Linked DNA regions of Flavisolibacter tropicus. The protein of the gene in region 1 interacts with the protein of each later gene in a pairwise test. Links are inferred from orthologs where the notes say so. Each region holds a gene or a part of one and is shown in the gene's direction. Other genes may lie near its edges.

Evidence for each region.
Region 2: the proteins of SY85_RS05975 (region 1) and topA interact in binary tests that used the Escherichia coli proteins (3 or more experiments, as listed by UniProt). The link is inferred for Flavisolibacter tropicus from one-to-one orthologs.

Annotation. Positions count from the first base shown.
Region 1 is NZ_CP011390.1:1,441,365-1,457,876, reverse strand. The notes cover bases 43-3,001. They hold SY85_RS05975 (IMPACT family protein), read left to right. Parts: upstream 43-1,189; coding sequence 1,190-1,813; downstream 1,814-3,001. Other genes in these bases: SY85_RS05965 (GNAT family N-acetyltransferase), read right to left, coding at 2,896-3,001; SY85_RS05970 (3-hydroxyacyl-CoA dehydrogenase family protein), read right to left, coding at 1,939-2,829; SY85_RS05980 (EamA family transporter), read left to right, coding at 253-1,134; ribD (bifunctional diaminohydroxyphosphoribosylaminopyrimidine deaminase/5-amino-6-(5-phosphoribosylamino)uracil reductase RibD), read left to right, coding at 43-240. Outside these bases: more of ribD, read left to right, coding at 1-42; more of SY85_RS05965, read right to left, coding at 3,002-3,432; SY85_RS05960 (Ig-like domain-containing protein), read left to right, coding at 4,524-15,920; SY85_RS05955 (PKD domain-containing protein), read left to right, coding at 15,931-16,512.
Region 2 is NZ_CP011390.1:578,752-595,458, reverse strand. The notes cover bases 7,553-10,706. They hold topA (type I DNA topoisomerase), read left to right. Parts: upstream 7,553-7,916; coding sequence 7,917-10,496; downstream 10,497-10,706. Other genes in these bases: SY85_RS02385 (transglutaminase family protein), read left to right, coding at 10,526-10,706; SY85_RS02395 (SGNH/GDSL hydrolase family protein), read left to right, coding at 7,553-7,810. In the rest of the region: lipA (lipoyl synthase), read right to left, coding at 1-197; SY85_RS02435 (hypothetical protein), read right to left, coding at 381-1,178; SY85_RS02430 (OsmC family protein), read left to right, coding at 1,222-1,635; SY85_RS02425 (DUF2851 family protein), read right to left, coding at 2,162-3,424; SY85_RS02420 (Maf family protein), read right to left, coding at 3,447-4,007; SY85_RS02415 (geranylgeranylglycerol-phosphate geranylgeranyltransferase), read right to left, coding at 4,010-4,930; SY85_RS02410 (KdsC family phosphatase), read right to left, coding at 4,946-5,467; SY85_RS02405 (Rossmann-like and DUF2520 domain-containing protein), read right to left, coding at 5,540-6,298; SY85_RS02400 (alpha/beta hydrolase), read left to right, coding at 6,314-7,156; more of SY85_RS02395, read left to right, coding at 7,202-7,552; more of SY85_RS02385, read left to right, coding at 10,707-11,395; SY85_RS02380 (tRNA-binding protein), read left to right, coding at 11,403-11,738; SY85_RS02375 (methylated-DNA--[protein]-cysteine S-methyltransferase), read left to right, coding at 11,738-12,217; SY85_RS02370 (cytidine deaminase), read right to left, coding at 12,274-12,765; lepB (signal peptidase I), read right to left, coding at 12,826-14,373; SY85_RS02360 (MerR family transcriptional regulator), read left to right, coding at 14,488-15,372; SY85_RS02355 (sigma-54-dependent transcriptional regulator), read right to left, coding at 15,403-16,563. UniProt on the Escherichia coli protein: Releases the supercoiling and torsional tension of DNA, which is introduced during the DNA replication and transcription, by transiently cleaving and rejoining one strand of the DNA duplex.

The DNA of each region.
Region 1 (16,512 bases):
CACCAGATCACTAATGCCTTATACCAGCTAAATATACAGTCTGTGCTGGTAGAAGGAGGGACGCGACTACTACAAAGTTTTATTGATGAGGGTATGTGGGATGAGGCTTGTGTAATTACAAATGAGAAGCTGGCTCTTGGTGAAGGATTGGCAGCACCAATTTTAAAAAACCATGACTTAGTTCTCTCGCAAATAGTGCAATCAGACTGTATCCGTTCCTATAAAAAATTGCTCGACTAAAACTGTACACCTTTGTTCTATTTACTTGGATCCATTGTATTAACGTCTTATCTCACACTGTCTTTTAAGGTAGTAGAGCGCTATAATATTCCTGCTTTTCAGGCAATTGTTTTTAATTATTTGACCTGTGTGATAACGGGTTCTATTGTAAATGGCGCCTTCCCGTTAAATAGTGAATCCATTCAAGAGCCTTGGTTTAAGTGGGCCTTGATTATGGGCTCTATATTTATAAGTCTATTTAATGTCATAGGGTACACTACACAAAAATTGGGGGTAACGGTAGCGTCTGTTGCCAACAGGCTTTCATTGGTTATTCCTTTTGCTTTTTCCATTTACTTGTACAATGAAGAGCCAACATGGCTAAAAATAGTGGGGGTGCTTTTGGCGTTGGTTGCTGTAATATTTACCTGTATACCGCACAAAAAAGATCCTACGGATAAGCAAAAGCCGTTGGGTTTATTGCCTATAATACTACCTGTTATTTTATTCATTGGAAGCGGATCGTTAGATACACTGGTAAAGTATGTAGAGCAAAGCTTCTTGAATGAATCAAATAGTAATGCATACCTCATTGCTTCATTTGGTACAGCCAGCACCTTTGGTTTAATCGCCTTACTAATTTTTGTTCTTAAAGGCAAGCAACGCTTTAACCCTTACAGTATTTTAGCTGGTATATTAATTGGTGTACCCAATTATTTTTCCATCTGGTGCCTGGTTAAAGTATTGAAAGATAGCCCGGGTAACAGCGCAGCCATTATTCCTATGAACAATATGGGCATTGTACTTTTTAGCTCTATAATGGCAGCTTTACTGTTTAAAGAAAAACTATCGATTATTAATTGGATAGGAATACTTCTGGCTATTGGTGCCATTGCCTTAATCGCATTTGGTTAAGGTAATTTGCAACCTGCAATATGAAATTCTCCCTTCTGCGTGAAACATAGCATTTATGCCTACTTTTGCGGCCTTCATGAAGGATACGTACAATACGATTGAGAAAGAGGCGGTGGCCGAATATAAAGACCGGGGAAGCCGGTTTCTGGCCTATGCCTTTCCTATACAAACTGCAGAAGACTTTAAGAAGCGTTGGAAAGCGCTGAAAGAAGAACATCCAAAAGCGGTGCATCATTGTTTTGGTTACCGCTTAGGATTTGATATGAACAATTTTCGGGCTGGTGATGATGGAGAACCTTCTGGTTCAGCCGGCAAGCCAATTTTAGGGCAGATCGATAGCAAGGGGTTGACTAATACTGCCGTAGTAGTGGTACGTTATTTTGGAGGTACATTGTTAGGAGTGCCTGGTTTGATCAATGCCTATAAAACTTCAACTACATTAGCCCTGCAGTTGACACGTATTTTGCAAAAGCCTGTACTGGTAGAATATGAGCTTAACTTCGACTATACGTTAATGAATGAGGTGATGCTGATTGTAAAACGTTTCGGTTGTGTGGTATTAGAAAATGAAATGCAGCTCTTTTGCCGGACTAAAATAGGTGTGCCAAAAGCTGATGAAGATTCCTGTCTAAAACAATTAAAAGAACTGCATTCCTTAGATGTTAGGAAAGTGAATTAACACCCTTCCAACTTTTTCGATTTCTATTGACTAGTACTTGACGTCGCGAAAGTAGTTGCAATCTTGCTAGTGCCACATTAGAAATGAATTAATATTTAAAAGGGCTGCATTTTTGCAGCCCTTTGTTATTTCTTGAAACTTTTACTAACTACCATGTCTTTGCTGCCGGCTGTATAGGTGTAGAAACCTTCGCCAGATTTGACACCAAGTTTCTTGGCGGTAACCATGTTAACCAACAGGGGACAAGGAGCATATTTGGGATTGCCGAAGCCTTCATGCAATACATTCAAAATGCTAAGACATACATCCAGGCCAATAAAGTCGGCTAGTTGTAACGGCCCCATTGGGTGGGCCATACCTAACTTCATTACGGTATCTATTTCTTCTACGCCAGCCACACCTTCAAACAAGCTATAGATAGCTTCATTGATCATAGGCATCAAAATGCGGTTGGCAATAAAGCCAGGATAGTCGTTTACTACACAAGGTACTTTGCCTAATTGGCGGCTTAATTCTACAATGGTAGTAGATACTTCTTTTGTTGTAGCATAGCCATTGATGATCTCCACCAGTTTCATTACTGGAACCGGGTTCATGAAATGCATACCAATTACCTGCTCGGGACGATTGGTAACGGAGGCTATTTTGGTAATAGATATTGAAGACGTGTTAGTAGCAAGTATGCAGTTGGCTGGTGCATGAACATCTATCTGCTTAAAAATTTCCAGCTTAAGGTCTACATTTTCGGTAGCGGCTTCTATAATCAATTCTACTTCTTCAACACCAGCACCTATAGTAGTAAAACAGGTAATATTATTCATGGCAGCCTCCTTTATTTCTGCTCCAATGCTGCCTTTTGCAATCTGTCGGTCAAAGTTTTTGGAGATAGTTTCCAGCGCTTTGTCCAGCTGCGGTTGAGAAACATCAATAAGGTTTACAGAAAAACCATTCTGTGCAAAAACGTGTGCAATACCATTACCCATGGTACCCGCACCTATTACAGCTACTTTTTTCATTCATATAGTTTAAGAGGCGCAAACCTAAGAAATGAAACGCAAATAACCGGGACGGCTTTTCTGATGTTAGGGAGCGGCAGATATGGTCTTTTGCAATACGACAAACTCCAGTTGGGTTTGAGGCAAACCAAAGCGACCATCGGTAGGAAAGGGTTGGCGCTCACCCGTATCAGTATAACCGTTGCGGTTGTACCAGTCAATCAACTCTTTACGAACATTAATGACTGTCATAATAATATGGTGCAGCTGATTCTGCTGGGCATATTCATCAGCTGCCTGTAATAAACGTTTCCCAATGCCCCGGGCTTGGATGTCGGGGGAAACGGTAAGCATACCCAGGTATAATTTATCTGCCTGCTTATCCAAGTATACGCACCCCACAATTGTGTTTGTGTCATCTGTACACTTTAGTATAACCGAACTGGGTTTCTTCAGCATTTGTTTAATTGACGCAACATCAATACGCTCAGTCCCACTGATCAGGTCGGCCTCGTGTGTCCATCCTTTTTTGGCACTATCCCCACGGTAGGCACTATTAACCAGCCGAACAAGGTTAGGAATGTCATCAGTTGTGGCAGGGCTTATATGTAGAGAGGTGATCATAATGCAAATGTATAAAATGGAAAAACTGAAATAATAATTGGTTGGTCACTACTTGAACGGATACCGTATTTAAAGTTTTTTAAAAAAAACTCGTTAACCCAATCCCCCCATTTCTTGTGTTCACTGTATTTATAGTACACTGGCGTTTGTATTTAACCGACACCATCATTTGTATACGTCAAACGGTGAAACGATTGCTTGCCTTTTCATCTCTTGGAGAGGTGCTTTCAACTTAATAATAAGGTGTCATTCAAAGCCTTTCTATTAATTAAATAGGTATTATAAAGGCGTGTAATGGCTAAAGGTAAAAGGCTGGGTTGGTTAAGCCGTATCCCAACAGTTTCCTATCCAATGGTGATAGCTAAAACGATGCACTGCAGGTATCTGGTTTTCAGAGAAAAACCAGTATGAACCTTGTGTGCTGTATATATAGATAAAAGAGTCTCTTCATAAACAGTAAATACAGATAAGCTCGGCCCTTGGTTTCAACCTGGGGCCCTTTTTACCTTAATCTCTCAATTCCCTCTTTGTACCTTGAACATTCCCTCCCTCATTCAAAATTCAACATTCCTTGTTCAAAATTCAACATTCCTTGTTCCTTGTTCAATATTCGCTTTTCTTTCTTCCTTATTCCTTGTCAACTTTTCAACCTGTGAACCATACTCTTTCCCTCTTTAACCTCTTAGCTCCTTTAAAATTTCTTTAACATCTATCCCCCCGTTTTCTGTTTCTGTGTGTATTCAATAAATGTACAGGCACATTCAGATTTACGAATGAACGATTGCTTGCTATTGTGCCTGTTGTACACATGTCACTAATTTTTAAATAGGCGTCATATGACGTCTTATCCTGTTTAATGATTGTTTAAATCGGGTAGGAGAGAAGAGAGGGAAGTGGATGTGGAAATACTATCCTTTATACAAAAAAAGAAAATGATATGCTGGCATTAGCAAACCTAAGGATTGCTAATGCTTTTATATACCGCCCTATCTGCAAGTGGAAAATGGAATGTGATCATGCATGTGTTGAATGATGTAGTTACGGCTTTAACTATTGGTTAATTACTGATCTGTACAATATAAAATCTTGCTATGAGAACAAGCTGTATGGCTGCCTTTAGAAGTAAAGTACTATTTCTTCTAATAACAGTCCTGTCTGTGACCTTTTTGAAGGCGCAAATGACGGTCACTTCGCCGGTGCCGGCATCTGGAAGTATCACTCCCCCTTCAGCAACCGTACCCGGTGTTGTTGTTTTCGGGGTTAGAAACACCAATGCTACGCCCATCGTTATTACCGATGTTAGTAATTATGTTCCGGATAGCATTTCCGGCTCATTCTCATTATGGTATAATACATCTAGCACAACTGGTGCTCCATTAGCAATTAACACGGCAAATGGCTGGGTGTCAGTAGCTAATGTTACCAAGAGTGCCCCCGCTACATCGGGTATCACCCCCCTGTTTACAGGTTTAAATATTATTCTACCTGCCAATACTACCTATCGTTTCGCTATTTCAGGGCCAGCAAATGGCCCTTCGTATGGTTTGGCTGGTTCTACGCCTAACGTTTATAAAGGAGGCGGTCTGGAGATCTATACGCAGGATAATCCACTTAGTCCAGGCTATGCGGGCGCTTTCTCGGCCGCGCCTGCCACAACGCCAGTTGGCTTCATTGGCAGTATTGCGTTTCAGCCATCGGTAGCCTGTACCACACCGCCATTAGGAGGAAAGGCTATAGCTTCTGCAACAAGTGCTTGCGAGGGCACCAACTTTACATTGAATGTAACGGGTGGCTCTATTGGTACCGGTCAGACTTACCAATGGCAAAGCTCACCGGATAATGCCACCTGGACTAATTTAGGTGCATCTTCCGCTTCTCCCGCATTGACAACAACTCAGTCTTCACCTACATACTATCGCGTAGCTGTTACTTGTACTGGCATTACAGGATATTCTGCCAGCGTGCGAGTAACTGGTGGAGGGGCTATTTCAGGAACCTTTACTATTAATGCAGCCTTACCAACAGGCGGAAGCAATTTCCAGACAATTACAGATGCCATTAACTCACTGAAGTGCGGTATAAACGGACCTGTAGTATTCAATGTTCAATCCGGCAGCGGACCCTATAATGAGCAGGTGATCATTCCCGCTATCAATGGGGCATCGATTGCAAATACCATAACTTTTAATGGGAACGGCGCCACCATCCAGGCTTTACCACTCAGTGCTACACCGTATCTTATCCGTTTAGATGGAGCCGATTATGTGACCATCAACAACTTTACTATAAAAGCCAAGGCTGGTTCAAGCTTTGGCTGGGGTATCCATTTAGCCAATGGTGCCGATAATAATAACATTACCAATTGTAACATCGATATTTCGGCTGTTACCAATACAACTCAAAATAACAGTGCCGGTATTGTAGTTTCTAATTCCAATACTTCTGTAACAGCTACAGGAAGCGCTAGCAACAATATCATCAGTAATAATACAATTACCGGTGCTTTTCAAGGGGTTATTATCTATGGCGCAGCAGGTAGCTTGAACGCAGTAAGCAATACTATTACACGCAATACCATCAAATATTTCTATGCTAATGGTATTGATCTGTCCAACAACAATGGTGCAGTGGTTTCATTTAATGACATCAGTCGTGGAAACAGGGTGGATGGTGACATTTTCACAGGTATTCAATTAGCTGCAGGAAATAAAAAATGTATAGTAAATGCCAATCGCATCCACGACACGCATACAATTTCCGATGCTACAACACAAGCAAAAAATGCCTATGGCATTTATGCAAATGCCTGTGATGCTACAAGCGGTTCAGAAAACAAGATATCCAATAACCTGATCTATAAGTTTAACAGTGGTTCAGGAATTATATATGCGTTGTATAATAACAGCTCAGACTATGCGCAGTATTATCACAATACGGTAGTGCTGGATAATGCAGCTGCTACAGCCGGCGCCACCTGTGGTTTTTACCAGACAATTGCAGCAACTGGTATCGACTTGAAGAACAATATATTCTATATTACCAGGGGCGGAAGCGGAGCCAAGAACTGTCTTTATTTTAATACAACTACCTCGACGATCACTTCTAATAATAACATTTTATATATAAACTCACCTGCGGGTACAAATGGTATAGGATTCTATTCTGGAAACCAGGTGTCCTTGGCCAACTGGAACTCAAAAGGGTATGATCTTCTAAGCAAAAACGTGGATCCGCTGTTTGCAAATGCAAGTGCTGGAAACTATACACCTACTGATCTTTCTATTGATAATCTTGGCGACTATGTAAATATTGATAAAGATATTGATGATAGATCTCGCTCATTAACTACACCCGATGCTGGTGCTATGGAGTTTACAATAGGCGCCTGTATTACGCCGCCTGTTCCAGGTGTAGCAGTATCCTCACTCTCTAGTGTGTGTAATAGCAGCACTTCCTTTACTTTCACTGTAACGGGTGCGACTACCGGTACAGGTATCACTTACCAGTGGCAAAGTTCTACGGATAATAGTAACTGGACAGATATTCCTGCTGCTACAATCAAAGATTATACTTCCAGCGGTATCAACAGTACTACCTATTTCAGAAGAGCAATTATTTGTTCGGGCAATACAACTTATACCAATTCGGTAATGGTCAATTTTGCTACCCCAACTTATGCTTCGCTACCTTATAGCGAGAGCTTTGAAGCTGCATGGGGAAGTATTTGCGATGTGAGTGATGTGCCAAATAGCTACTGGCGTAACAGCCCTGCTACTGGTAATAACGCTTGGCGCAGGTCTGATGATATTAGCTCCGCTAAATGGACATCTGGTAATGGTTCATATACACCAGCTGCTTCGGCTGGGGTTTATTCCGCTCGTTTCCATTCTGCTAATTCAACAAATGGCACCAAGGGTAAATTGGATCTTTATCTAAATGCCAATACCGTGGTCGCCAGGAAAAGACTGATGTTCGATTACATCAATGCAGCTGGTAACGATAGCTTGGTGATATCATTGTCTACCGATAACGGGGCTACTTATACCAGGCTGGATAGTGCACGGGCTTCTGCTGTGTGGAGAACAAAAACCTTGTATTTCAACGCTACGTCAGCTGCTACTGTCTTGCGTTTTGAGGGCGTATCAGATGCATCAGTTTCAGATATTGGATTAGATAATATCAATGTAATTGATTTCCCGGATTGTACGGGTACACCAGTAGGAGGTACTGCCGTTTCTTCTTTAGCGTTTGTATGTACTGAGACATTTACATTAAGCGTTACCGGTGCTACAGAAGCGCTTGGTATCACTTACCAATGGCAATCGTCTGCAGATAGTATCAATTGGAATGATATTAATAATGCTACTGCTTCAACGCTTACTACTACACAGTCTGCTACTACATATTATCGTGTAAAGGTAATCTGTTCAAATGGTGGTAGTTCGGCTCCTTCTGCAGGTGTGAAAGTTAGCAATTCAGCTACCATTACAGGGACATTTACCATTAATAAATTGGCGCCAAAAAGTGCATCGAACTTCCAGTCATTCAATGACGCCTATAATGCCTTGAAGTGTGGTATCGGTGGCCCGGTAACGTTTAACGTAGTGGCTGGTAGCGGGCCATACGACGAACAGCTGACCATACAACCAATAACGGGTGCTTCAGCGGTCAACAATATTACTTTTAATGGTTATGGTAATACGCTTTCCTATTCAACGAGCAGCACTAATCCAGCTGTAATTAAGTTGAATGGGGCAGATTATATCACCTTCAATGACCTTATTATAACAGCTAAGGGCACACAAAATGCATATGGCGTTCATTTATTAAACGACGCTGATAACAATACAATTAATAATTGTACGGTCAATATCGACCAGTCTGCTACTACGCAAAACATTAGCCTTGCCGGTATTGTGGTGAGTAATGCAGCAAGCTTCCCTACAGATGCAGGGCCTGCAAAATGCGATAACAACACCATTAGCGGAAATACAGTTAATGGAGGGCATTATGGTGTGATCCTGGTGGGAAGCGCTACGGACGCACTAGGTAGTAATAAGATCATTAATAATACCGTCAAGGACTTTTTTAACTATGGTATCTATGTAGCTTATTCATTTAATACACTTGTAGAAGGTAATACCATTTCGCGTCCTGAAAGAGTGCTGGATAAAGACTTCTATGGAATTTATTTTACCAATCTAAGCACCAAGGCCAACGTTACAAGGAATATTATAACAAATCCGTTTGGAGCGTATCCTGCCGCCACTTTTGCCTTTTACGGTATTTATTTTAATAGCGTTGCTTCTCTTTCTACTTTCGAAAACATGGTGAGCAACAATAAGATCTATAATCTCACCGGTAGCTCTAATGTTTATGGATTTTATAACAACGGTTCATCCAACGTTTGGTTCCATCACAACACGCTATCCATAGATGGAAAACCTGTTAGCAGTACAACAACTCAAGAATCCTACGGCTATTACCAAAAAGGCAATAATGTGAATGGTGTTGAGTTGAAAAACAATATCATAAACATTACCCGCGATGGTTCCAGCTCCAAGGCGGCGGTGTATATGAATGCGGGTACTAACTTGTTGCTGTCCGATAATAACGACTTTTACATTTCTTCCACTAACGGAGTAAATAATATAGGTTTCTGGAATGCAGCGCGATTAACATTGGCCAGCTGGAGCGGCGCAACCGGTCAGGATGCCCACTCCGTTTCCAGCAATCCATTCTTTACGGATCTGGCTAACGGTGATCTGAAACCTAAAAATGCTTCTATTGACAATAGAGGTACTCCTACAGGCATCACTACCGATTTTGATGGTGTAGTGCGCAATGTTACTAGTCCTGATTTGGGTGCTCTTGAGTTTACAGCACCAGCTTGTGTGACACCGCCAATTGTTGGCTCTATTGCCGTAAGCGAAACCCCGGTTTGTAGCGAAACGCCTGTGATGTTAACAGCTACAGGTAACTCCTTTGGTGTAGGCCAGGTTTTCCAGTGGCAATATGCCACTACTGCTGCAGGGCCATTCAGCAATCTGGGCTATGCCCTTTCAAATCCGGATACAGCTATTTTGGCGCCATCTATTAACTTATACTACCGACTGACTTCAACGTGTAGCGGACTTACCAGTGTTTCCGAACCTATATTGATTACTGTAACACAACCACTGTCTAGTGGTACGTATACGATCAATAAAAATGCCCCTGCTTCTGCTACCAACTTTGTTAGCTTCAATGCAGCCAAAAATGCCATGGGCTGTGGTATCGCCGGGCCTGTTGTCTTTGATGTTGTAAGCGGTAGTGGGCCATATTTCGAGCAGGTGATCCTGGACTCAATCCGTGGTACTTCGGCCACTAACACCGTTACATTCAATGGTAATGGTAACACCCTTACGTTTAATTCTAATTCCACTACAGAGCTGGCAGTCATTAAGTTGAATGGAGCGGATTATGTCACCTTTGATAGCCTGACAATCGATGCATTCAAATTTGGTGTGCATTTGATGAACAACGCAGATTACAATTGGATCAGAAGGTGTACAGTCAATGCGAATATTAGTGGCACAACAACTTCCTACGCCGGTATTATAATTAATGCGTCTAATACAAGTGGAGGTATTGCTGGAAATTCAATGTGTGATAATAATACGTTTGAAGGTAATACTGTCAATGGTGGTCAGTGGGGTATTACTGTAGTTGGTAATACCAACGCTTTGATTACTGATAACCGCGTTATAAATAATAAGGTAAAAGATTACCATGTTTATGGTATTTATTTGGGTAACACCACTAATACACTGGTAGAGGGTAATGAACTTTATCGTCCATTGCGTAACACTTCTACAGCAACAGATGTTTATGCTATTTACGCAACAGGTGTAAGTGATGGAATGCGTATCTCTAAAAACCGGATCCATAATTCTTTTGATCAATTGTCATCTAGCACAGCTAAGTTTTATGGTATTTACTTTACCGGTACAGATGCAGCCATTGACCGGCCGCACCTGGTTAGCAATAACCTGATCTATAACACCAATGGACAAGGGGAAATGTATGGTATTTATAATGCTGGGTCAGATAACGTTGCCTATTATCATAATACCATTTCATTAGATAATACAGCTAATACTTCAACGAATCCTACGTATGGTTTCTACCAGACTACAGATGCTGAAGGCATTAATCTGAAAAACAATATTTTCACCATCATGCGTGGCGGTACAGGAAATAAATATGGTCTGTACTTCTTTACACCTACCACTCGATTTACTTCCGATTATAACAACTTTAACCTGGCACCTGTGGCTTCGTCATATATAGGTTTCCTAAGTGCCAACCGTACTAGCCTGGCTACCTGGAGATCCAATACAGGTAAAGACCTGAACTCAAGTAATATTGATCCGGTTTATACTAGCCCGGCTACCGGCAACCTGAAGCCTACCTCTCCGAATTTCGATAATAGGGGAACGGGTGTCATTATCGCAGACGATATTGAAGGAAACGCTCGTCTTGCCACAACGCCAGATGTAGGTGCGTATGAAATAGCAGTGCCGGCATGTACCACGCCTCCTACCGCAGGTAGCGTTACAGCTACACCTTCATCAGGTATTTGTATGGGTACACCTATAGTATTAAGCTTAAGCGGAAATACGTTCGGTAGTGGCATTTCCTTCCAGTGGGAGTACTCAAAGGCCGGTGGACCTTATTTGCCCTTGGGCGCGCCGAAGCTTTTCCCTGATACAGTAATTGAAGCCAGTGCTTCTATGGACATACGCGTAGCGGTAACTTGTAGCGGTAACACAGTGCGTACATTACCGGTATCGATATCGTTGAACTCGGGCTTGATGGCGGCGGATGACTACACCATAAATCCGGCATTGGGAGCAGCTCCTAAAAACTACGTGTCATTTAAAGATGCAGTTTTAGCTATGGAATGCGGTATTGAAGGTCGTGTAACGTTTAATGTGGCCCCTGGTATATACACAGAACAAGTACGTATGCACAAAGTACCTGGTGCTGGTGCAAACAGCCGCGTTACTTTCCAAAGTGCGAATGGCGATCCAGCTTCTGTAACATTGAATTTTAATGCTACTAGTGCTACCAAAAACTATGTGCTGCAATTGGATAGTGCCAGCTATATTACTTATAAGGACATGACTATTGCCGCTCTGAACGCTACCAACGGGCGTGTAATTGATATGGCTAATACAACCTCTTACGACAGTTTGGTAAACCTGAGAATTAATACCACAGCGATTAGTGCTCCGGTAACTGCAACGACAACGCAAAACGTAGTAGGTATTTATGCCAATAATTTAAAGGGAGGAAATAATGTCATTAAAAAGAATACCATCACCAATGGTTCCAACGGTATTTACTTCCGTGGTACATCAGAAACCAATTTAACTTCCTTGAATGTCATTGATAGCAATACCATAAATGGTGCCTATCATCACGGTATTCATACATCCTATACCAGCCGTATTCGTATTAGTAATAATACCGTCAATCAGGCTGCTCCATTGAATTCTATTTCATATGGAGTTTATGCTGGATTTGCTGATTCGGCTTACCAGGTTATTGGCAATAAGGTAACCTTTAGTAATGCTAAGGATACTATAAAAGGTATTTACATGTTTTACAGCGATGGTACGAATGCGGAGCGTGGTAAGGTGGCGGGAAATACCGTACTGGCTACCAACAACATCACCGGTAAGGTTTATGGTTTGAGTAACTATTACACAACCAACAGCAATACCGTCAACAACGTGGTGAGTATTAAAACAACGGCAACCACAGCTGATAGCTCTTACGCTTTATATAGCTTTAATGACGATAGCACGAAATACTATAACAATTCTATTTATAGCGCTTCTGCTTCTACCCGTCATAATTATGCAGCATATTTCTATCATGCCAATAACACGGTAGATATCCGCAACAACATCTTTGCGCACAATGGCGGAGGAATAGCCTTCTATACATTTAATCAATCTTTTACCGCCAGTGATTACAACATGTTGTATTCAAGCGGGTCTTCAATAATACAAACACCTACAGGGTTCTATTCTAGCCTCCGCGGATGGAGAAATGCAAGTATGTGGGATCTGAATTCCATTGCCTACAAGCCAGCCTTTATGAGTGAGGTAGACCTGCAGCCTAATATAGCTGATTCAGCAGTGTGGGCTATGCATGGTCGTGGTGTGCAGATTGCGGGTAACGATTATGATTTCAATAATGCGCCAAGGCCAACAACGCTAACAGCCGGTGTGCCCGATTTAGGTGCCTATGAGTTTGTACCTACATCTGTACCTCCGGTGTTAACCGCTATTCCGGCTACACCAGTGGCTGGTGGTATGCAAACCTTTATGATGGGTACGGATACTGTATCTACGATCTCATGGGGTACCACCGTGCCAACGGAAGTGAAAATGCGCCGTTATTCTGGAGTTACACCTCCGGGCTTAACATCAGCTACGCCATATATGTACTATTACACAGATGTACAAACAACTGGTAGTGCAACTGGCTTTACCAAGAAAGACTTTTTCATTGATCCTTGGCAAGGCTTTATCAACCACCAATTCCAGATCCGCATGGGTAGAACCGATGCCATTGGTAGTTGGTTGGTAGGTGCCAACAGTACCGTAGATACAGCCGCCAATGCTATTACGGAAGAAGCATTGAATCAGCTATATCGCTTTACCGGCTTGTCCGATGTAAATGCAGTTCCGCCACCACAGGTAATTACCCTGCAGACAGATAGTTCTAATACGGGTAAACGCTTCTGGGTAGGTTATGCTAATAGCTATGACTTTATAGATCAGAACGCTCAGGAAATGGTGCTTTACTTAAGTACAGGTGCAGAACCTGCTACCGTTACGGTTAAAGTAAATGGTACCGACTGGATGAAAACCTATAGCATTCCAGCCAACACGGCTATTACTTCAGACAGGATGCCTAAAACAGGTTTCTATGATAGCCGTCTGTTGATAGAAGGTAAATCAAATAGAGGTATTAGCATTGAGAGTGATGTGGCAATTGTAGCCTATGCGCATATTTATTCTTCTAAAAACTCTGGCGCTACCATGTTGCTGCCAGTAGGCACTTATGGCTATGAATATTACAGCTTGAATGCAAGACAAAGCTATCCAGGTGCTACCGGCAAACCGACTTACTCGTCATTCTTTGTAGTGGCTGATAACGACAGTACTTATATACAAATAACACCATCGAATCAAACTGTGGGAGGCCACCCTGCCGATGTACCTTTTTTAGTTACATTGAATAAAGGAGAAGTATACCAGGTACTGGGTGCCAACTTAAATGGTATTGACGGTGTTGATCTGACAGGAAGTAAGATTGTGTCAGTGCCTAACGCAAGTGGAAAGTGTTTCCCTATTGGGGTGTTCTCCGGAAGTTCTCGTACCCGTTTAGGATGTAGTACATCGAAAGGTGATGGGGGAGATCTGCTCTTCCAACAAGTATTCCCATCTCAGGCATGGGGTACGCGTTACCTGACAGCGCCTACTTCTATTGCGGCTTCGCCTAAAAACTTCCAGACCAGTATTTACCGCGTAATGGTAAAAGACCCTGCAACAGAGGTGAAAGTAAATGGCACAACACTGTTTGGTTTGGTAAATGATCGTTATTACCAGTTTGAAAGTGGCACAGCCGACTATATCGAAGCTAATAAACCAGTAATGGTAGCCCAGTATATGGCATCATCAGGCGGCTCTTGTCCTGGAAGTAGCTCCTTAGTAGATGGCGATCCGGAACTGTTCTACCTAAGCCCAATTGAGCAGGCTGTTAAACAGACGCGTCTTTATAGAAATAATCTGGATGCCATTAATGTCAATTATCTCACGTTGGTCATCCCAACCAATGGCTTGAATTCATTAACCATTGACGGTTCTAACACGTTCAATCATACCTATCCGCATCCTAATTTGCCGGGATACTCAGTAGTGGTGAAGCAGTGGGGTGGCACTTCAGGACAAAGCTGGGTGCAGAGTGATTCTGCCTTTACAGGTATTGTGTATGGTGAAGGCAACCAGGAAAGTTATGGATACAACCTGGGTACATTGGTGAAGAACCTGAATGTATTGTCTTCTATTACTAACACGTTGAGCACAACAGGAGCTACCAGTGCATATGCTTGTACCAATTCACCATTTAAGGTAACGGTACTGGTGCCAGTGAAACCTACTTCACTCACTTGGAGATTTAGCCAGGTACCTCAGTTAAATCCAAAAACAGATGTTACCCTGCTAAGCCCTGTTGCTATTGATTCAGTAGTGGTTAACAATAAGAAGTATTACAAATTCACATTAACGCAGGATTATACGTTTAGCAAAGTAGGTACGTATAATATTCCGGTTAGCTATTCACATCCGGAGATTGAAGGCTGTAACAATACATTGGAGACGATGTTGACGGTGAAGGTGGTTCAAGCACCAAAAGCTGACTTTACAGTAAATTATACAAACTGTATTGGAGATATAGCCAACTTCAGTGGTTCAGGTGGAAATGGTGTAACCGTAACCCAATGGAACTGGACCTTTGGCGATGGTACTTCTGCTGCAACCCAAAACACAAGCAAACAATATGGTACAAGCGACACCTTTAATGTAAGATTGAAGTTGGTAACTCCGGATGGTTGTGTGGGCGATACAACCAAGAAGGTGCCGGTAAATGCACGTCCAACAGTAGACGTAGTAAAAGATACGCTTTCTAATTGCAAGGGTAGCAATGTCACCTTTACGATTAAGAACCCTGCTGCTGCAGTAACCTACAAATGGTACAATGCAGCTACCGGAGGCAACCAGGTAGGCACGGGTACCAATTTCACAACTACCGTGAACGGCACTTCCGATTATTTCGTGGAAGCTATTAGTACAGGTTGTGCAAGCACCAGCCGCAAAAAAGTAACAGCTACGCAGTTGATCGATCTGGCAACACCGGTTGTTACCATAGATTCTGCAAGTGTGAACATGGTTCGCTTTAAGTGGAGCGCTGTACAAGGAGCTACTTCCTATGATGTGTCTACAGATGGTGGCAACACTTGGGAAGCAACAACACCTAACAGTCTAACACATACGGTATCAGGTCTGATGCCATTACAATCCGTAACCCTGACGGTGAAAGCCAAAGGTGGTTGTAAAGACATGCAGTCATTAGCCGTTACAGGAAAAGCGCAAGTAGACCAGATCTATATTCCTAACAGCTTCTCGCCCAATGGTGATGGAATGAATGATGTGTTGCAAGTATATGGTTATGTAATAAAAGAAATGCAGTTCATGGTGTATAACCAGTGGGGTGAAAAGATCTATGAATCGAAAGATCAGAAGCGTGCTTGGGATGGTACCCAAAAAGGCAAGCTGCAACCATCGGGAGTGTATCTGTATGTGTGCAGATTGATTTTAAATGATGGAACAGTGGTAAATAAGAAGGGTAGCATTAACCTGGTACGTTAAATCTAACCTTATGAAGAACACAATAAAACGGCTTACAGTACTGGTTTCAGTACTCATTGGAATGGCAAGCACTGCCCAGGATCTTTCCAACAAAGGGAAAGAGTTCTGGGTAGGCTATGGCCACCATCAGTATATGGAATGGTCTGTTACAAATCCAACTAGTCTGTTTGCGAATAGCCAGGAAATGGTGATCTACTTAAGTGCAGAACAAACTGCCCATGTTACAGTAAGCATGGCGGGAGGCGCTTGGGTGAAAAACTATACCGTACCTGCAAATACAGTTATTGTATCAGATTTTATTCCTAAGTCAGGAACCATTGATGCCCGTTTCTTTACATTTCCACCGTCTTATGGTGGTACGGGTGGGGAAGGAGCTTTTACCAATAAAGCCATTCATATTGTAAGCGATGTACCCATTGTGGCTTATGCACATATCTACGGAAATACATCATCTGGCGCTACCATGCTGATGCCTGTAGATACCTGGGGTTATGCTTATACCTCAGTAAATAGTAAGCAGGATTATGCGGCAGATTGTTATTCCTGGATGTATGTGATTGCTAAGGATGATAATACAGTTGTAGAAATAACG
Region 2 (16,707 bases), 870 kb from region 1 along the record:
AAGGTGGCTGTACCTGCCCCCCAACACTCACCCATATTAGGACAATTACCACTTTCGCAGATGGTGTGTAATTTATGCGTGTCTACCAGGTTACGTACGTGTTTATATTCTTGTCCAATTGGTAATTTAACACGAAGCCAATCTGGTTTATTTCTTTTTATAGGTTGTTCTGCGGCTACTATAGGAAGTTCAATCATGGATAACAATTCTAAAATGAAGATTCACTATTCAAAACCTCAATATTCAATTAGAATTAGCGAATCGGCTGCAAAGTTCAGCATATTCTGTCAAATCCAAACACCTCTTCTTTAAAACACTACAAATCAAGGAAATCAATGCATAAAGGCTAGCAAATCAACTAAATGAAGTGATTAACTCATTTATTTACGGCGGCCAAAAACGAAAGCCAGATGACCTTGAACAAAAAGGCGATCCCCTTCATTTAAAGCCATGATGGGAATCTTTTTATTATAGGCTTCCAGGCTTAGGCCAATTTGAATAGCCTGAACTTGCTCATTAAAGCGACCAAAGTCAAAGCGAAGAGCTCCTTTTACAAAAACACCCGGCTCAAATTTCAGCTCATTCCAGCCCTTAGATAAACCACTACCTGACTGAGCCTGTTCAAGGAATAGATTATTATCATCGTCGTATTTAATATCTCTTTCAACGTTATTATCATAGATCCTTACATAATAAGGCTTCAGGAAGCCAAAAGCTAAACCAGCCTGGTAAAGACCCATTACTGCTATTCCATTCTTATTGCCCTTGTTACCGAAAAGGTACTGCTGTCCAAATCCTAGCTTGGCCTGGTAGAAATTATTTATTTTACCATAAATAAGTGGATTACCTAAAAAACCGCCAGAACCTGATTGTTTGTCCTCTTTCGGGTCTTTTATCTCGGTAAACTCTATTGAATAAATGTTTGTAAATCGGGGTGTTCTAGCTCGCCCTAATTCGTAGAAGAAACCATAACCATTTGTACGAAGCTGAAGACCAAAAGCACTTTGTTTACGGTAACTCAAAACGCCTTCCTCTTCCTGCTTGGTTAATGAGCTTAAGCGCTGTTGCTTTTCCTTACGTTTTTCAGCTTTCTTATCTGATGTAGGGGAAGAAGTATTCTGGGCATTGATTGTGGCGGCTAAAATTAGTAGTATAGAGGCTAGAATGTATTTTTTCACGGTGTTTGATACGTTGTTCTGTAAATTTAGGCAAAAAAAGACAATGACTTCAATAGTTGTATACGAAGGAGAGTTAAGAACCAATTGTACCCACTTACGCTCCCAATCTGCCATGGAAACAGATGCTCCGGTAGATAACAATGGAAAGGGTGAACGCTTTTCTCCTACCGACTTACTAGCCACTTCGCTAGCCTCTTGTATGATTACAGTTATGGGCATAAAAGCTCGCACTATGGGCTTTGATTTAGAAGGTGTAAAAATTGATGTTGAAAAGTTTATGAAAGCCGAACCCAGACGAGTAAGTGGGATTAATTTAACGTTTCATATACCAGAAACTTTAGCCAACCTGGATGAAAAACAAAGGCAAATTCTAAAACACACTGGTGATACTTGTCCTGTTATGAAAAGCATTCATCCCGATATTGAAGTACAGGTAAATTGGGGTAACTGGTCTTAGTCTTTCCAATTTTAAGTACAGCGTTTTCTTAAACTACTTCAAAAAAAGATATGCAAAAATGGGATGAAGTTTTCTAATAGTTGTTAAATTAGTAATGTGCTTGAAGATGCTTCAATAAACAATTCAGTAAGTATTTTTTTATTTCTATTTAATATAGGCCTAACCAATCTCAAATTAAGATTAGTTAGGCCTTGTTATATAAGCCTGATTTTGGCCAAAAATTTATATAAAACCAATTCAACTTGTAAGAGAAACCTAGTAAGAGAAATCACATACAGAAGGATATATAAGAAGTCTGTACAATTAAACAAATTGATACTTTAAAATCTACATTTCATTCAAATTAAGGAGATTCAATATGCTTTAACCTTAGATTTTTGTGTCGCTAAAAACCATCTAATCCCAACTCTATGATTACAAGACTGATTTCATTTTGCCTGATTGTTATTTTATTGGCTTCCTGTGCACGCGCTGTTACACCGTCCGAAGCAGCCAGCGGACGCTATAGAAAATGCAGGGCGGTTCGCTAATTTGTTTGCTTAAGCAACTGAACGCCAACTGTACATTCCAAACATCGTTTATTATTACAATATTCATTCTTTAGCTCTATCAACGCTTGAGAGTCAAAAGCCGAAAGATTATCGACATGCAGGGATTTAAACCCCTTTGTTATGGCGTTCTCTTCGGCTTTTGTATTTTCGAGCCATTGCAACGCCTTGTTCTTGTATTGATCCAAGTTATTATATAAACCGTAAGCAAACAATGCAGGTATGATGCAATTGATAACTATGCTATCAATTGCATCATCACCCAATCTCTTAGGCATATAGCTTTTTTCTTCATCAAACCGGTAGTGGTAGTGCCAATAGTCATTGGCCGTTACTTTTAAATATTGCCAGACCTCTTTACTTTCTTTCGCTTCTAAAATTTTTGAAAATAAGTGATGCGAATGATGAATTAACATGGCTAGCTGGGCTAAGCGTATTGTAGGGAAATTACCTGGTCGCATACGTAAGAAGTGAAGCGGTTGATGTATGCACCTTAGGTTATATTTTTTACTTAAAAACTGGTATTCTTTATACAACATTTTGGGATAGGCTTCTGTATGATTGGCCTGTAATAAGCCGGCTTGCCCGAATATCAAAGCCTCCAACTGATGGATCTGGTTCTTGTGTTTGGCCAATAGATTTAATGGGATAGTACGAGCAATTGCTTGAAATGCTTCTCCATTTACTTTTCCACCAAAACTTTTTGCCAGTAGCCACCAGAAACATTCTTCCCAATGTTGATTGGTAGCTTGCAAAAAATCAAAAATAACTTTTGCCTTCCGGGTTAGTCGCTCTGCCAGCAGGCGCTCTTTCCAAGACATCATTGTTATTTCTCGTATACCACTGATACTGGAGGCACAACTGATAAATGAGGGTGTTGTCATCAGGGCCGTATACTTATCTAAAAGAAGATTTGAAATACGAGAAGCTAGCTCAAGTGTTGGAAATGCATCGATATCATTTACATCGTCTGAATAAACCACATGCAGAATAACATTCGAGTAATTTTTATCTTCCTGATGACGATGTTTATGCCATTCAGATGCTTTTATATGCAGTTCTATGGAACCAACAAGAATGGTGTCACCAACCTTTATACGCGCATTTAAAAAATCAGGTCCTTGATTGGTATTCAGTTGCCCAGGAAAAAGTACTTGGAGTACTTCGTTTGAAGTTGTTTGCAAATGGGCACGGTTAAAATACTGGAATTGCCAGATGTATTGCAGCAGTTTTTCGGTCATACCGAAAAATACAAAAAATAACCTACTTAAATTGTTGTAAGGCTTGTACAACACGGCTAACCGGAAGCCCCATTACATTATAAAAATCTCCTGTAATATGTTTTATACCTACTACACCAATCCATTCCTGAATGGCATAAGCGCCGGCCTTGTCATAAGGTTTATATTTATCAATATAAAAAACCAACTGTTCCTGCGTTAAGGGATGAAATTCTACATCGGTAATATCGGCAAATGAGATCTCTTTATCCTTGTTTATAATGGCTACACCTGTAATAACCTTATGGTGCTGCCCGCTAAGTTTCGATAAAATGGTTATTGCGTCTTCCCTGTCTTTGGGTTTGCCTATGATCTCATCACCTAGTACAACAATTGTATCTGCGGCAATAATCGTTTTTCCTTTTGCTTGTGGCAGCACAGCCCGCGCTTTTTCGACTGCAATATGGATGGCAACTTCTTTTGGAGAAAGTATTTTTGGATAAGACTCGTCGGTTGGATGTACAATTATCTCAAAATCAATTTCAGCCCACTCTAGCAACTGTTTTCTTCTTGGAGACTGCGATGCCAGTATATAATTTGCCATTATTATAAATAGATTCTAAAGAATACCATTGATAAAATTCCAGCTAAAGTAATCCATTTGGTCAAGCTACTAAGTCGGGCGAAATCTTGGCTTGACTTAGCCTTGTAATGTTGTAGAAACAAATAGACCAATGGAATAATAACACCTAGAGTGAGATATAAAATTGCCCACCACCACTGAAACTGTAAAATGTACAGCTGTAATACTACCAAGGCAGACAGCAAAACCACTATCCATACAGCCGTATATATTTTAGTGGCTGTAACCCCAGCTACAATAGGTAGCGTTTTACACCCGTAACGCCTATCACCAGCCATATCTTCCACATCTTTTATTGCCTCTCGAATAATTGTTATGATAAACGCAAAGCCAGCATAGAGGAAGGCCACTCTAAAGAACTTTATAGTTTCTATATCCGGAGAGTTAAACGCTGCAAGAAAAGAGACCTTTGCAAAGAATAAAATAAGTATTGTCCAAGCCGTTAAAAGGGCGATTACTATATTTCCTATTAAAAGCTTCCGCTTAAAGGAAGTAGAATAAAGCCACAGCAAGATGACACAAACCACATTTGCCAAAATCAGATACCACTTATGGAATGATACAGCAATGGCTGTTGCTAAAATACCCGAAATGCTTAAAAGCAAATGCCAGAGAATTACCCAGCGGCGACTTATAACGGAGTCCACTACATTTTTATCGGGCTTGTTGATACGGTCTATGTTAAGGTCGAAATAATCATTGATAATATAACCAGCTGACGCGATAAAAACAGATGCTATAATAAGCCATGTAATTTGGTGTAAAGACTCATTCGTTTTATTTACTGATTTATAAATACAGAAATAAAATAGTAGCTGCGTTAGAATAATAAATAAACCGTTTTGCCAGCGTATTAATCGGAAAAAAGCAGGGATCAATCTCATGAATGCGGTTTAGTATCAGCGTGAAGTTACTTCGGTATCGACGTACCACTTATTATTAAGCTTTAGCACCTTTTCAATAACGTCCCGTACACAACCATACCCACCATTTACCGGAGAAATGTATTTGCTAACGGCTTTTACTTCTGTAACTGCATCAGCGGGACAGCAAGATAAGCCTACTTCTTTTAATACAGGAATGTCAGGAAGATCGTCACCCATAAATAATACTTCCTCCCATGTCAGGTTATTTTCTGTAATATACTTTTCCAAAAAACCTCTTTTGTCTTTAATAGCTAAAAAGATATCCTGGAGACCTAAATATTGCAGACGCTGTAATACGGGTTCAGAATAGGCCCCTGATATAACAAGAACCCTATATCCTCCCTTCATGGCCATTTGTAACGCTAGGCCATCTTTAACATGCATTTGACGTGCTTGAAGACCATTTTCGAAAAGCAAGACAGTTCCGTCTGTTAAAACGCCATCAATATCAAAAACGAATGTTGTAATATGCTTGAAGTAAGAAAGAACGTTCATTTATAAAAATTAGCTAATTAGCTAATTGGCTAATTAGCTAATTTGTGATGAGGCAAATGTAGTTGAAAGGCATTAATTGTGTTGTTGGATACTTTTCGTTAATAATTGATAGATAGATTTAAGATCGGGATAGCTTTCCATCAATGCCAAGTGTTTTTCAATTGTTGCTGTATCTCGTCGCTTAGCCGGCCCTGTTTGAGATTTTGCAGGTGGTATTGTTTGAATGCGTTGAGCCGTCTCTTGTATCAAGGGGAGTAAAAGCTGAAAGTCCAGCCCTTCCTTTTGGCAGTACTCTTCTATTAGCACATACATGTGATTAACGAAATTATTACAGAATACAGCCGCCAAATGCAGTTTTAAGCGCTGCGCATCGTTTGCCAGGCTTATTGTATCGGAAATACTTTTTCCTAGTATTTCCAAAATCATTAATGTATCATTATCGCTGGCATCTATTAATATTGGTGTTTCTGGTAGGTAGCTACTCTCCTTTTTCAAACTTTGCAACGGATAAAGAACACCATAATGGTTGCTGGATTCTTTTAAGATCTCTTTAGATACAGCACCCGCAGTATGCACAACAACTTTATAAGGAAGTTTTAATTCTTTTGCAACTTCTTCAATGGCTATATCTGAAACGGCTAAAAGATAAACATGGGCATTACGGTTAACCACGCTCCAATAGTTTGTAGACTCTGTGTTTAACTCATAGGCTAGCTCAGAGGCAGCTTTTGCATCTCTGCCAAAGATCTGTATGATGCGATGACCAGCGGCATTCAATTTCCTGCCTAATATAGTTGCGGTATTTCCAGTACCAATAATAACAATATCCATTTTTATCTTTACAAAATGCGGTTAAGTCAACGACTGGTTATTAAATATATTCGAACAAAATTTAGTATTCTTTCTTCCATATCCAAAAAGAAAGCTGCAGAAAAGGCTTTTGAATTATTCTGCACCCCTCAGCATCGGAATAGGAAAAAGTTGCCCGATATTTTTGAACAAGCAGAAAAGTTGCGGTTTCATTTTAAAGAATTTTCAATTCAAGGTTATCGTTGGAATAAGGAATCTGACAAAAAAATATTGATCCTTCATGGGTTCGAATCCAGTGTCATCAACTTTGACCGCTATGTAAGGCCACTGATTAAAAAAGGCTATTGTGTATTAGCGCTTGATGCTCCTGCCCATGGAAGAAGTAGCGGAAAGATGATCAATGTATTATTATATGTAGAATTCATCAACTTTCTGAATGAACGATTTGGACCGATAAAAAACTTTTTAGCTCACTCTTTAGGAGGACTGGCAATAGGCCTTGCCATGGAGCAATGGTCGCATGACAAAAGTTATAAGCTTGTTTTAATTGCACCAGCTACTGAAACCTCATCAGCAGCTGATAGCTTTTTCCAGTTTCTTCAACTGGATACTGCTGTAAGAAAAGAGTTTGATAAATTGATTGAAGAACAAGGGAATCAGCCTATTGGCTGGTTTTCTGTAAATCGTGCAGCTGATCAAATAAAAGCTCAGGTACTTTGGTGTCATGATAAAAATGATAACATGACACCTTTGGTCGATGTTAAACCCGTAATAGAAAAAAACTATCCCAACTTTGCCTTTTATATTACGGAGGGGCTTGGGCACCGTCGTATATATAGAGACAATAATGTAGCAAAAAAGATCATTGAGTTTTTATAATCATTGAATGATTAATTTTAAAAACACCCTACCAAGAAGAATAAAATGGAAAAGAAACTAACATATCTGGCATTAGGCGATTCATATACGATAGGTGAAGCCGTTTTGATACAGCAGAGCTTTCCTTACCAGGTAGTACAAAACCTGAGAGAGAAAGGGCACTCTTTTTCTGCTGCTGAGATCATCGCCAAAACGGGCTGGACAACGGATGAGTTATGGAATGGCATTGCGGGCTACCAATTCCTACCAAAATACGATTTTGTAACGTTACTAATTGGTGTTAATAATCAATACCGAGGAAGAGCTATAATAGAATATACATCTGAGTTTGAAAAGTTATTAGGAAAGGTAATATTACTAGCTGATAATAAAAAAGAGCATGTTTTTGTAATTTCTATACCGGATTATGGGGTAACGCCCTTTGCAAAAGAGAAAGACCCTGAAAAGATCTCTAAAGAAATAGACATTTTCAATACGGCCAACCGGGCATTGGCAATACAATATAAAGTACACTATATTGAAATAACAGAAGGCTCAAGAGATGCCGCCCAAGACCCTTCGTTAGTGGCTGAAGATGGTTTGCACCCATCTGAAAAAGAATATAAAAAATGGGCAACCAAAGTAGCAGCTGCTATTGAGAAACAGTTAAAATAAGAAGTTTAGGGCAGCGATTAAAAATAGGTTCTTTCGTAAAAATTCCTATTCTTGCCGTAAACTTGTACGTTTTTCGAATCTATAAACCTATATCCAAATAGAATATATGGCGAAGAATTTGTTGATTGTTGAGTCGCCTGCAAAGGCAAAAACCATAGAAAAGATCCTGGGGAGCGATTTTGAGGTAAAGAGTTGCTATGGCCATATTCGTGACCTCGAGAAGGATGACATGGGTATTGATATTCAAAACGGTTACCGTCCAAAATATATAGTACCCGATGAGAAACAGCGGGTTGTAAGCGAACTGAAACAACTGGCCAGAAAAAGTGGCGAAGTGTGGTTGGCAACGGATGAGGACCGTGAAGGAGAAGCTATTAGCTGGCATTTATGTGAAGTATTGGGCCTTGATCCTAAAACGACCAAGCGCATTGTTTTCCACGAGATCACTAAGCCTGCCATTCAAAAAGCCGTTAAGCAGCCTCGCACTGTAAATATGGACCTGGTAAATGCGCAACAGGCACGTCGTGTACTGGATCGCATTGTAGGTTTTGAGTTAAGTCCTGTGTTATGGCGTAAGGTAAGCATGAAGAACAACCTGAGTGCCGGACGTGTACAGAGTGTAGCGGTGCGCATTATTGCTGAAAGAGAGCGTGAGATCAATGCTTTTGTTACACAAAGCAGCTTTAAGATAGAGGCAATTTTTACGGCAACAGATTCAGCTGGAAAATCTATTTCGTTTAAAGCAGAAGGTTCTAAGTTTAATAATGCTGCAGATGCTGAAACCTTCTTACAACAATGTATAGGTGCTAACTATGCGGTAAAAGACATTCAGGTAAAGCCTGCTAAACGTACTCCAGCAGCCCCCTTTACTACTTCTACCCTACAGCAGGAGGCTAGCCGTAAGTTGGGCTATAGTGTAAGCCGTACGATGCTGGTAGCACAGAAGCTATATGAGCATGGGCATATCACCTATATGCGTACTGATAGTGTCAACCTGAGCGAAACAGCGATGGAGGACATTCGGAACACGATCAAATCCAGCTTTGGTGATAAATATTATCAGTCTAGAAAGTATAAGAATAAAAATGAGTCGGCGCAAGAGGCACACGAAGCCATTCGCCCGACTTATATGCAACATACAACCGTAAGCGACCCGGATGCTAAACGTTTATATGAACTGATCTGGAAGCGTACCATGGCTAGTCAAATGTCTGATGCAGAATTGGAGAAGACAATTGCTAAGATCAATGTGTCTACCAACAATGCGGAATTAAGTGCTGAAGGAGAAGTGCTAAAATTTGATGGTTTTATAAAGGTATATCGCGAAGATGTAGACGATGAGGATGGCGAAACTTCAGGTCAGGAATCAATGCTGCCACCACTTGCCAAAGGACAGCAGCTGCCCTTAAAGGAAATGAAAGCCATTGAGCGCTATACGCGTCCATTGCCTCGCTATACGGAAGCTTCCCTTGTAAAAAAACTAGAGGAACTGGGAATTGGACGTCCATCTACTTATGCGCCTACTATTTCAACCATCCAAAAAAGAGGTTATGTAGAAAAGCGTGACAAAGAAGGTGTACAACGGAATTATCAGGTATTGACCCTTAGTGGCGATAAGATCTCTAAAAAGACCGAAACTGAAAATACAGGTGCTGAAAAAGGTAAGCTCTTCCCTACTGACTTAGGTTTGGTAGTAACAGATTTCCTGAAACAGTACTTTGATGATATTATGGATTATGGCTTTACAGCGCGTATTGAAGGTGAGTTTGATGATGTGGCCCAAGGTAAAATGCGCTGGAATAAAATGATCGATGATTTCTACAATCCCTTTAAGGATGATGTACAGAAAACGATTGAGACTGCCGAGCGCGTTAAAGGTGAGCGTGAAGTTGGATACGATCCGCAAAGCGGTAAGCCGGTGATTGCCCGTATGGGACGTTATGGTCCAATGGTTCAAATTGGGACAACTGAAGATGAAGAGAAGCCTCGTTTTGCCCGCTTAAAGCAAAATCAAAGTATTGAAACCATCAACTTAGATGAGGCATTGGATCTGTTTAGGTTGCCGTTAACACTTGGTGAATATAATGGCCTTGAAGTGGCAGTGAACGCAGGCCGATTTGGTCCCTATGTAAAATATGGTGAAGACTTTATTTCCTTACCTAAGGGTGTAGAGCCATTGGAAGTAGACATGGAACAGGCGATTGAATTGATCAATCAAAAGCAAATAGCTGATGCTCCGATAGGCCACTACGAAGGTAAGCCCGTAACCAAAGGGAAAGGCCGGTTTGGACCTTTTATTAAGTGGAATGAACTATTTATTAATGTTCCAAAGGCTTACAATTTTGACGCTCTGACGCAGCATGATATTAATGAGCTAATTGAGAAAAAAGTTGAAAAAGAAGCTAACCGCTTTATTCAACAGTGGCCGTCGGAAAAGATCTCCATAGAAAACGGCCGTTGGGGTCCCTTTATCCGTTTTGGCAAGAAAATGTTGAAGCTGGGAAGAAAAGCAAATAATGAGAAATATACGGAAGATGAAGTAAAGAGCTTGCCGTTAGAAGACGTTAAAAAAATGATTGAAGAGCAAGTACCTGGAGCGTTTGCTAAAAAAACAGCTGCCAAGAAAACTGCAGCAAAAAAAGCAGCTCCTAAAAAGGCAGCTGCCAAGAAGTCCTCTAAGAAATAAAGGCATAATTATTTTAGAGATTGTGTTGAATGGAAGAAACTAAAGAAATATCAGCCCTACTTAAGTTAATAGATGATCCTGACGACGAAGTATTTGGCTCTGTGTCACAACGAATTATTCAATTTGGCCGCACCATAATACCAAATTTGGAGGACTTATGGGAGAATACGGTAAGCGAGGACACCCAAGAACGAATTGAGTTATTAATTCACCGATTGCACTTAACCGATCTGACAGAAGATTTCCGTCAATGGAGCCTAGCGGGACACCACGACCTTATGGTGGGAGCTTTATTGGCTTCAAAATTCCAATATCCAGACCTCTCAACGGCTTCTACTTTGCAAGAAATGGAAAAGCTACGCCGTAATATTTGGCTGGAGTTAAACAATTACCTAACCCCATTAGAGCAAGTACGCATTGTGACTGGAATTCTATATGGTTATTACGGCTTGAAGAGTAATGAGCTGAATTACAGTAATGTCAATGACTTTTTGTTACATAATGTTGTAGAAACCAAAAGAGGTAACCAGATAAGCAATGGAATCTTGTATTTGATACTGTGTGATTTGTTGGACATACCCGTAAAAGCAATTGATCTACCCAAGCAATTTGTATTGGCGTATTTCAAGCCTGGTTATAGCTCGGAATCGGAAGACCAGCATATCAATAAAATAGAGTTTTTTATTGACCCTACATCTGGACAAGTATTTTCTCATAAGGATGTAGAGGCCTATTTTAAAAGAATTTCTGTTCCACCTGTACATGCTTATTTTAAACCCTATAGCAATAAGAGGGTAATTCAAAACTTATTGGAAGAAATGGCTAAGTGTTTTGATGATGAAAAGAATTTTTACAAAAGCGAGGAGCTCCTTCAACTAGCTAGCCTTTTGGATCAATAACTACACTATGGAAACGATAACATGGGCCGACTTTGATAAAATAGATATCCGGGTGGGCGCTATCCTATCTGCAACTAACTTTCCCAATGCAAAAAAGCCTGCATACCAGTTAACTATTGATTTTGGAGAGCTAGGTATTAAAAAATCTTCTGCACAGATAACCGATTTATATGAAGCTGAAAAGCTGGTTGGCCAGCAAGTAATAGCTGTTGTCAATTTCCCACCAAAGCAGATTGCCAACTTCTTCAGCGAATGCCTGGTTTTAGGCATTTACGACGAAAACAAAAATGTGGTATTATTACAACCACAGCAACCTGTTTCTAACGGGCAAAAAATTGGTTAATGTATACTTCTTATATCTCCTCTCCTGTAGGTAATTTGCAGCTGCAATGCAGTGATGAGGGCATTACAACTGTAAACTTTTGGGAAGAAGCCATAGCAACTTCTGATACGCATCCTTTATTAAAACAGTGCCAGCAAGAGTTAGAAGAATACTTTGCAGGACAACGTAAAGAATTTTCAATACCCCTTGAATTGAACGGAACTACTTTTCAAACCCGTGTTTGGACTGCCTTGCAAGATATTCCTTATGGCAAGACCGTTTCCTATATGGGCTTATCCAAGACATTAGGCGATGTAAAAGCAATAAGAGCTGTAGGAACGGCTAATGGGCGCAACAAAATTGCTATTATCATTCCTTGCCACCGCGTAATAGGAAGTAATTCCAGCCTTACAGGTTATGCTGGTGGTCTCTGGCGAAAACAATGGCTATTGGAACATGAAGCCAAGTTTCATAGTGGTGTACAAACTCTACCATTTTAAAAGCAAATAGCTGCCTTTTAGACAGCTATTAATAAGTATTCTCTATCTTATAATGATCAAGACGTCTTTAATTCTTCTGATGTAAAGGCTAATGGCAATAAACGACTAGCGCTATCTATTATATAAACAGGCCCTGTCATGCCACCTAAGATCAATTGAATAGGGTGTCCAACCCGAGATTCAAATTCTTGTAGCGACTGTCGGCAAATACCACAAGGTGAAATTGGGTGATCACTTTTATGGCCATCCCCCTTATAACTAATGGCGATTGTTTCAACAGGAACCTTTGGAAATAAAGAAGCAACAGAAGCGAGCAAAACGCGTTCTGCACAAAGACCTACAGGGAAAGAAGCGTTCTCCTGATTACTGCCGGCAACGATTTCGCCATTTGCCAATCGGGCAACTGCACCCACCTGGAAATGAGAATAAGGAGCATAGGCTTGTTCAGTAACTTCTCTGGCCTCATTTAGCAGCCATTGTTGGTCTTCGGGTAATTCTTCTATACCACTGTAAACCTTATACGAAAATTCAAACTTGTTTTCTTTCATATGTAACGTTAAGAGACAAAAATGCCCCGCACGATTTGTTTGGGGCAATTAAAGATACGTTTATTTTACTATTCTGAACAATCGGTTCCATCGTGGACCACTATCCCAACTAAACCAGATCATCCAAGCTTTACCCACTACTCTATCTTCAGGAACAAAGCCCCAGAAGCGGGAGTCTTGTGACTCATGCCGATTATCTCCCATCATCCAGTAATAATCCATTTTAAATGTATAAGAAGAAGTTTCTTTTCCATTTAAAAAGAACTTACCATTCTGCATATAAAATTCGTTATGCTCATACGTACGTATAGCTCGCTCATAAATCGTATAATTTTCTGGCGTTAGCTGTAATGTAGCTCCTTTTTTAGGTATCCAGATTGGTCCGAAAAAGTCAACTGTCCATTTATGTAAAGTATCATACGGAAACAATACCTGCCCCCAGAAGCGAGGATCGGTAGTAGCCGGCTCTTCTAATAAAGGACGATAGTTAATGATGATCCCATCTTTAACCATTCTTTGAAGGCCATCATTCGTCAACATCATCTTAAATACGTTCTTTCCTTGAGGCTCTATTTGGTTAGGGTCATTCAGATTTACATTGTAATCTTTCATGGCCTCTTCATCCAGCTGCTGTCCTTTTGTTTCCACCAAATACTTGATTTGTGAATATGGCGGAGCCTCAGCTGGTTTGCTATTAATATAAACTTGGCCACCTTTCACTTCAAGTGTATCGCCTGCCACACCCACACAACGCTTAATGTAGTTATCTGATTTATCTACAGGGTGCACAACAATCGGGTATTCATCAGGGTGAGACAATACATATTCCGACTGCATGTCGCCAGCTTTAGCAGCGCGTTTCACATCGTAATACGGACGTAGCGACTGGTATTCTGGTGAGTTAATTACGGTATCACCAGCAGGAAAATTAAATACCACAACATCGCCTCTTTTCACAGGGCTTGCAAACCAACGAACATAAGGCAACTGTACACCTCTAATATAAGAAGTACGGCTGCTGCCAGGTATATAATTGTGAACAAATGGAATAGACAAAGGTGTATTAGGAATACGTGGACCGTAACTAAACTTGCTTACAAAAAGGAAGTCGTTGATCAGTAAGGTCTTCTCCATAGAGCCTGAAGGAATAGTATAGGCCTCAAACACAAAGGTGCGGATCAGCGTAGCTGCAACTATTGCAAATATAGCAGCATCAATCCACTCGCGCCAGCTGGGTTTGTGATAACGTTTAGCCCCTTCTGGTCCTATATAATGGATCTTGGGGTTATTTCCCACATAAGGAAAGTAAAAAGGAGCTGCCAACGCAGCCAGTATATGTTCGCCAAAAGTGAAACGGCCAAATAACTTTACAAATTCAATGAAGATACCGGGTGTAATAAACCAACCTACTACAGGTATGAATTGCCAGAACACCCAATGCTTGGGACGCTTGGCCAATTCCTGCATTACCCAGGTATTATAAAAAGGAATGTAGGCTTTCCAGCTTTCAACACCAGCTTTTTGAAACATCTTTGCTATTCCAAACGACGGGAGCAGAACCAGTAATAAGGAGACTAAGTAAACAATGAATACGTGTTCTAACGGCATTAGGTTGACTTTAAAACGGACAAATTTATTATTTTAAATCACTCTTGCTGCGGAAGCAGCGCAAAGTTTTTGCTAAATCCAACAGCAATGAAAATAGGAAATAAAGTGTAGGCAATGCAAAATTTTACGATTAAGGACATTGAGAATATGTGTGATATTAAAGCACATACGCTCCGGATCTGGGAACAGCGCTATCATTTTTTTAAACCAAAGCGCACAGAAGGCAAACAACGTTATTATGAGAATGAAGACCTGAAACGCTTGCTACGCATAGCTTTCCTTTATCATAATGGTTGGAAGATCTCTAAAATTGCCGCATTAACTGAAGAAGAAATTATTGCTTCTGTACTAGAAGTAGGAAAGCTATCGAAAGATCATCAACAATTTATTTTAACACTTCTTGAAGCAGCTATTGATTTTGATGAGAAAGCTTTTCATCAAATACTGGATGAGTTAATAGAGAAGTTTGGAATGGAAGAAGCCATATCTAAAATTTGTTATCCATTTCTAAAACGTATTGGAGTGCTCTGGATGACCAATAATGTTATTCCGGCACAAGAACATTTTTCTTCTTACTTAATTCAACATAAAATCATAGCTGAAACGGATAAGTTAACCGCCAGCAATGATAAACATCGCCAAATACTGTTGTTTACGCCAGATGGAGAGTATCATGAGATGCCGCTGCTTTTCTTAAATTATATGTTGAAGAAGTGGGGCTGGTCAACCATTTATTTAGGCTCAAATATTAAGCTGCAACAAGTAAAGGAAATAGTCCAACAAAACCCTATTGAATATATTTTCACGCATATCATAACCAATTTCACACGATTTGAAATTGATGACTATTTTGAGTTGCTCTGTCAAGCATTACCGGGTAAAACAATCGTAGCATCGGGTGCAAGTACTCTTGCTGCTACACGAACATTTGTGAATCTTCGTCTTTTAAAAAGCGACGAAGCCATCTATGCTTTTATAAAAAGCAAGATGACTTCGTGACAAGAAATTAACGCTAATGATAAGGCTTAATTACTTTGGGAGCACATAGCTGGTAACATCATCCTTGGTAATACTTTTACCAGACAAGATTACCAAACGCTCTACCACATTGCGTAGTTCACGAATATTACCAGTCCAATTATATTCTTGTAATAATTTGATGGCGTCTGGGTCAATTGCTTTTTTGGCAACCCCATAATCGGCACAGATATCTTGTAAAAAGCGATTTACTAAGAGAGGAATATCGTCTTTTCTTTCATTTAACGAAGGCACATGAATAAGAATAACTCCCAAGCGATGATATAAGTCAAGACGGAAATTCTTTGCCTCCACTTCCTTCAATAAATCTTTATTGGTAGCAGCAATAACCCGAACATCAACACTGATTTCTTTATCGCCCCCTACCCGGGTAATTTTTCCTTCCTGAAGTGCCCTCAGTACCTTGGCCTGGGCAGATAAGCTCATATCGCCAATTTCATCTAAGAAGAGCGTACCACCATTGGCCTGCTCAAACTTACCTATGCGTTGTTTAATGGCGGAAGTGAATGAACCTTTTTCATGGCCAAAGAGCTCACTTTCAATCAGTTCACTTGGAATAGCAGCACAGTTCACCTCTACCAATGGACCTGAAGCACGGCTGCTTTTTTCATGTACCCAACGAGCAACCAGTTCTTTTCCGACACCATTTTCGCCAGTGATCAGAATACGTGCTTCTGTAGGTGCTACTTTTTCAATAGTTTCTTTGATCCTGTGAATGGGTGCAGACTCACCTATCATCTCTTGCACCTTGGTAACTCGTCTTTTTAGTGTTTTAGTTTCGGTAACAAGGTTATTACGCTCTTTTGCATTTCGGATCGTAATCAGTAAGCGGTTGAGGTCTGGTGGCTTTTGTATAAAGTCATAGGCACCTTTTTTTACAGCCTCTACAGCTGTTTCTATAGTACCGTGACCGGAAATCATAATGATAGGGACATCTGGGTTATGTTCAGTAGCTTTTTGCAAAAAATCCAAACCATCCAGTTTGGGCATTTTTATATCGCAGAGTACTACATCATATGTTTTTTCTTTGAAACATTTGAGCGCTTCTTCACCGTCAGGTGCTTCTTCAATGGTATAGCCTTCAAAAGAGAGGATTTCTGTAAGGGTTTTGCGTATTGCCTTTTCGTCGTCTACTATGAGAATTCTGCTCATTATTATCGGTTAAGTGTTAAGGCAACAAAATAAGCGAAATACGTTTAGGAGAAGAAATTTTGGATTGCGGATGGAAGAATTTTTAAGAAGGCTTTCGCTGTAATTAGGAATACAATTGAGATCCGTCAATTAAATCTAATTGAC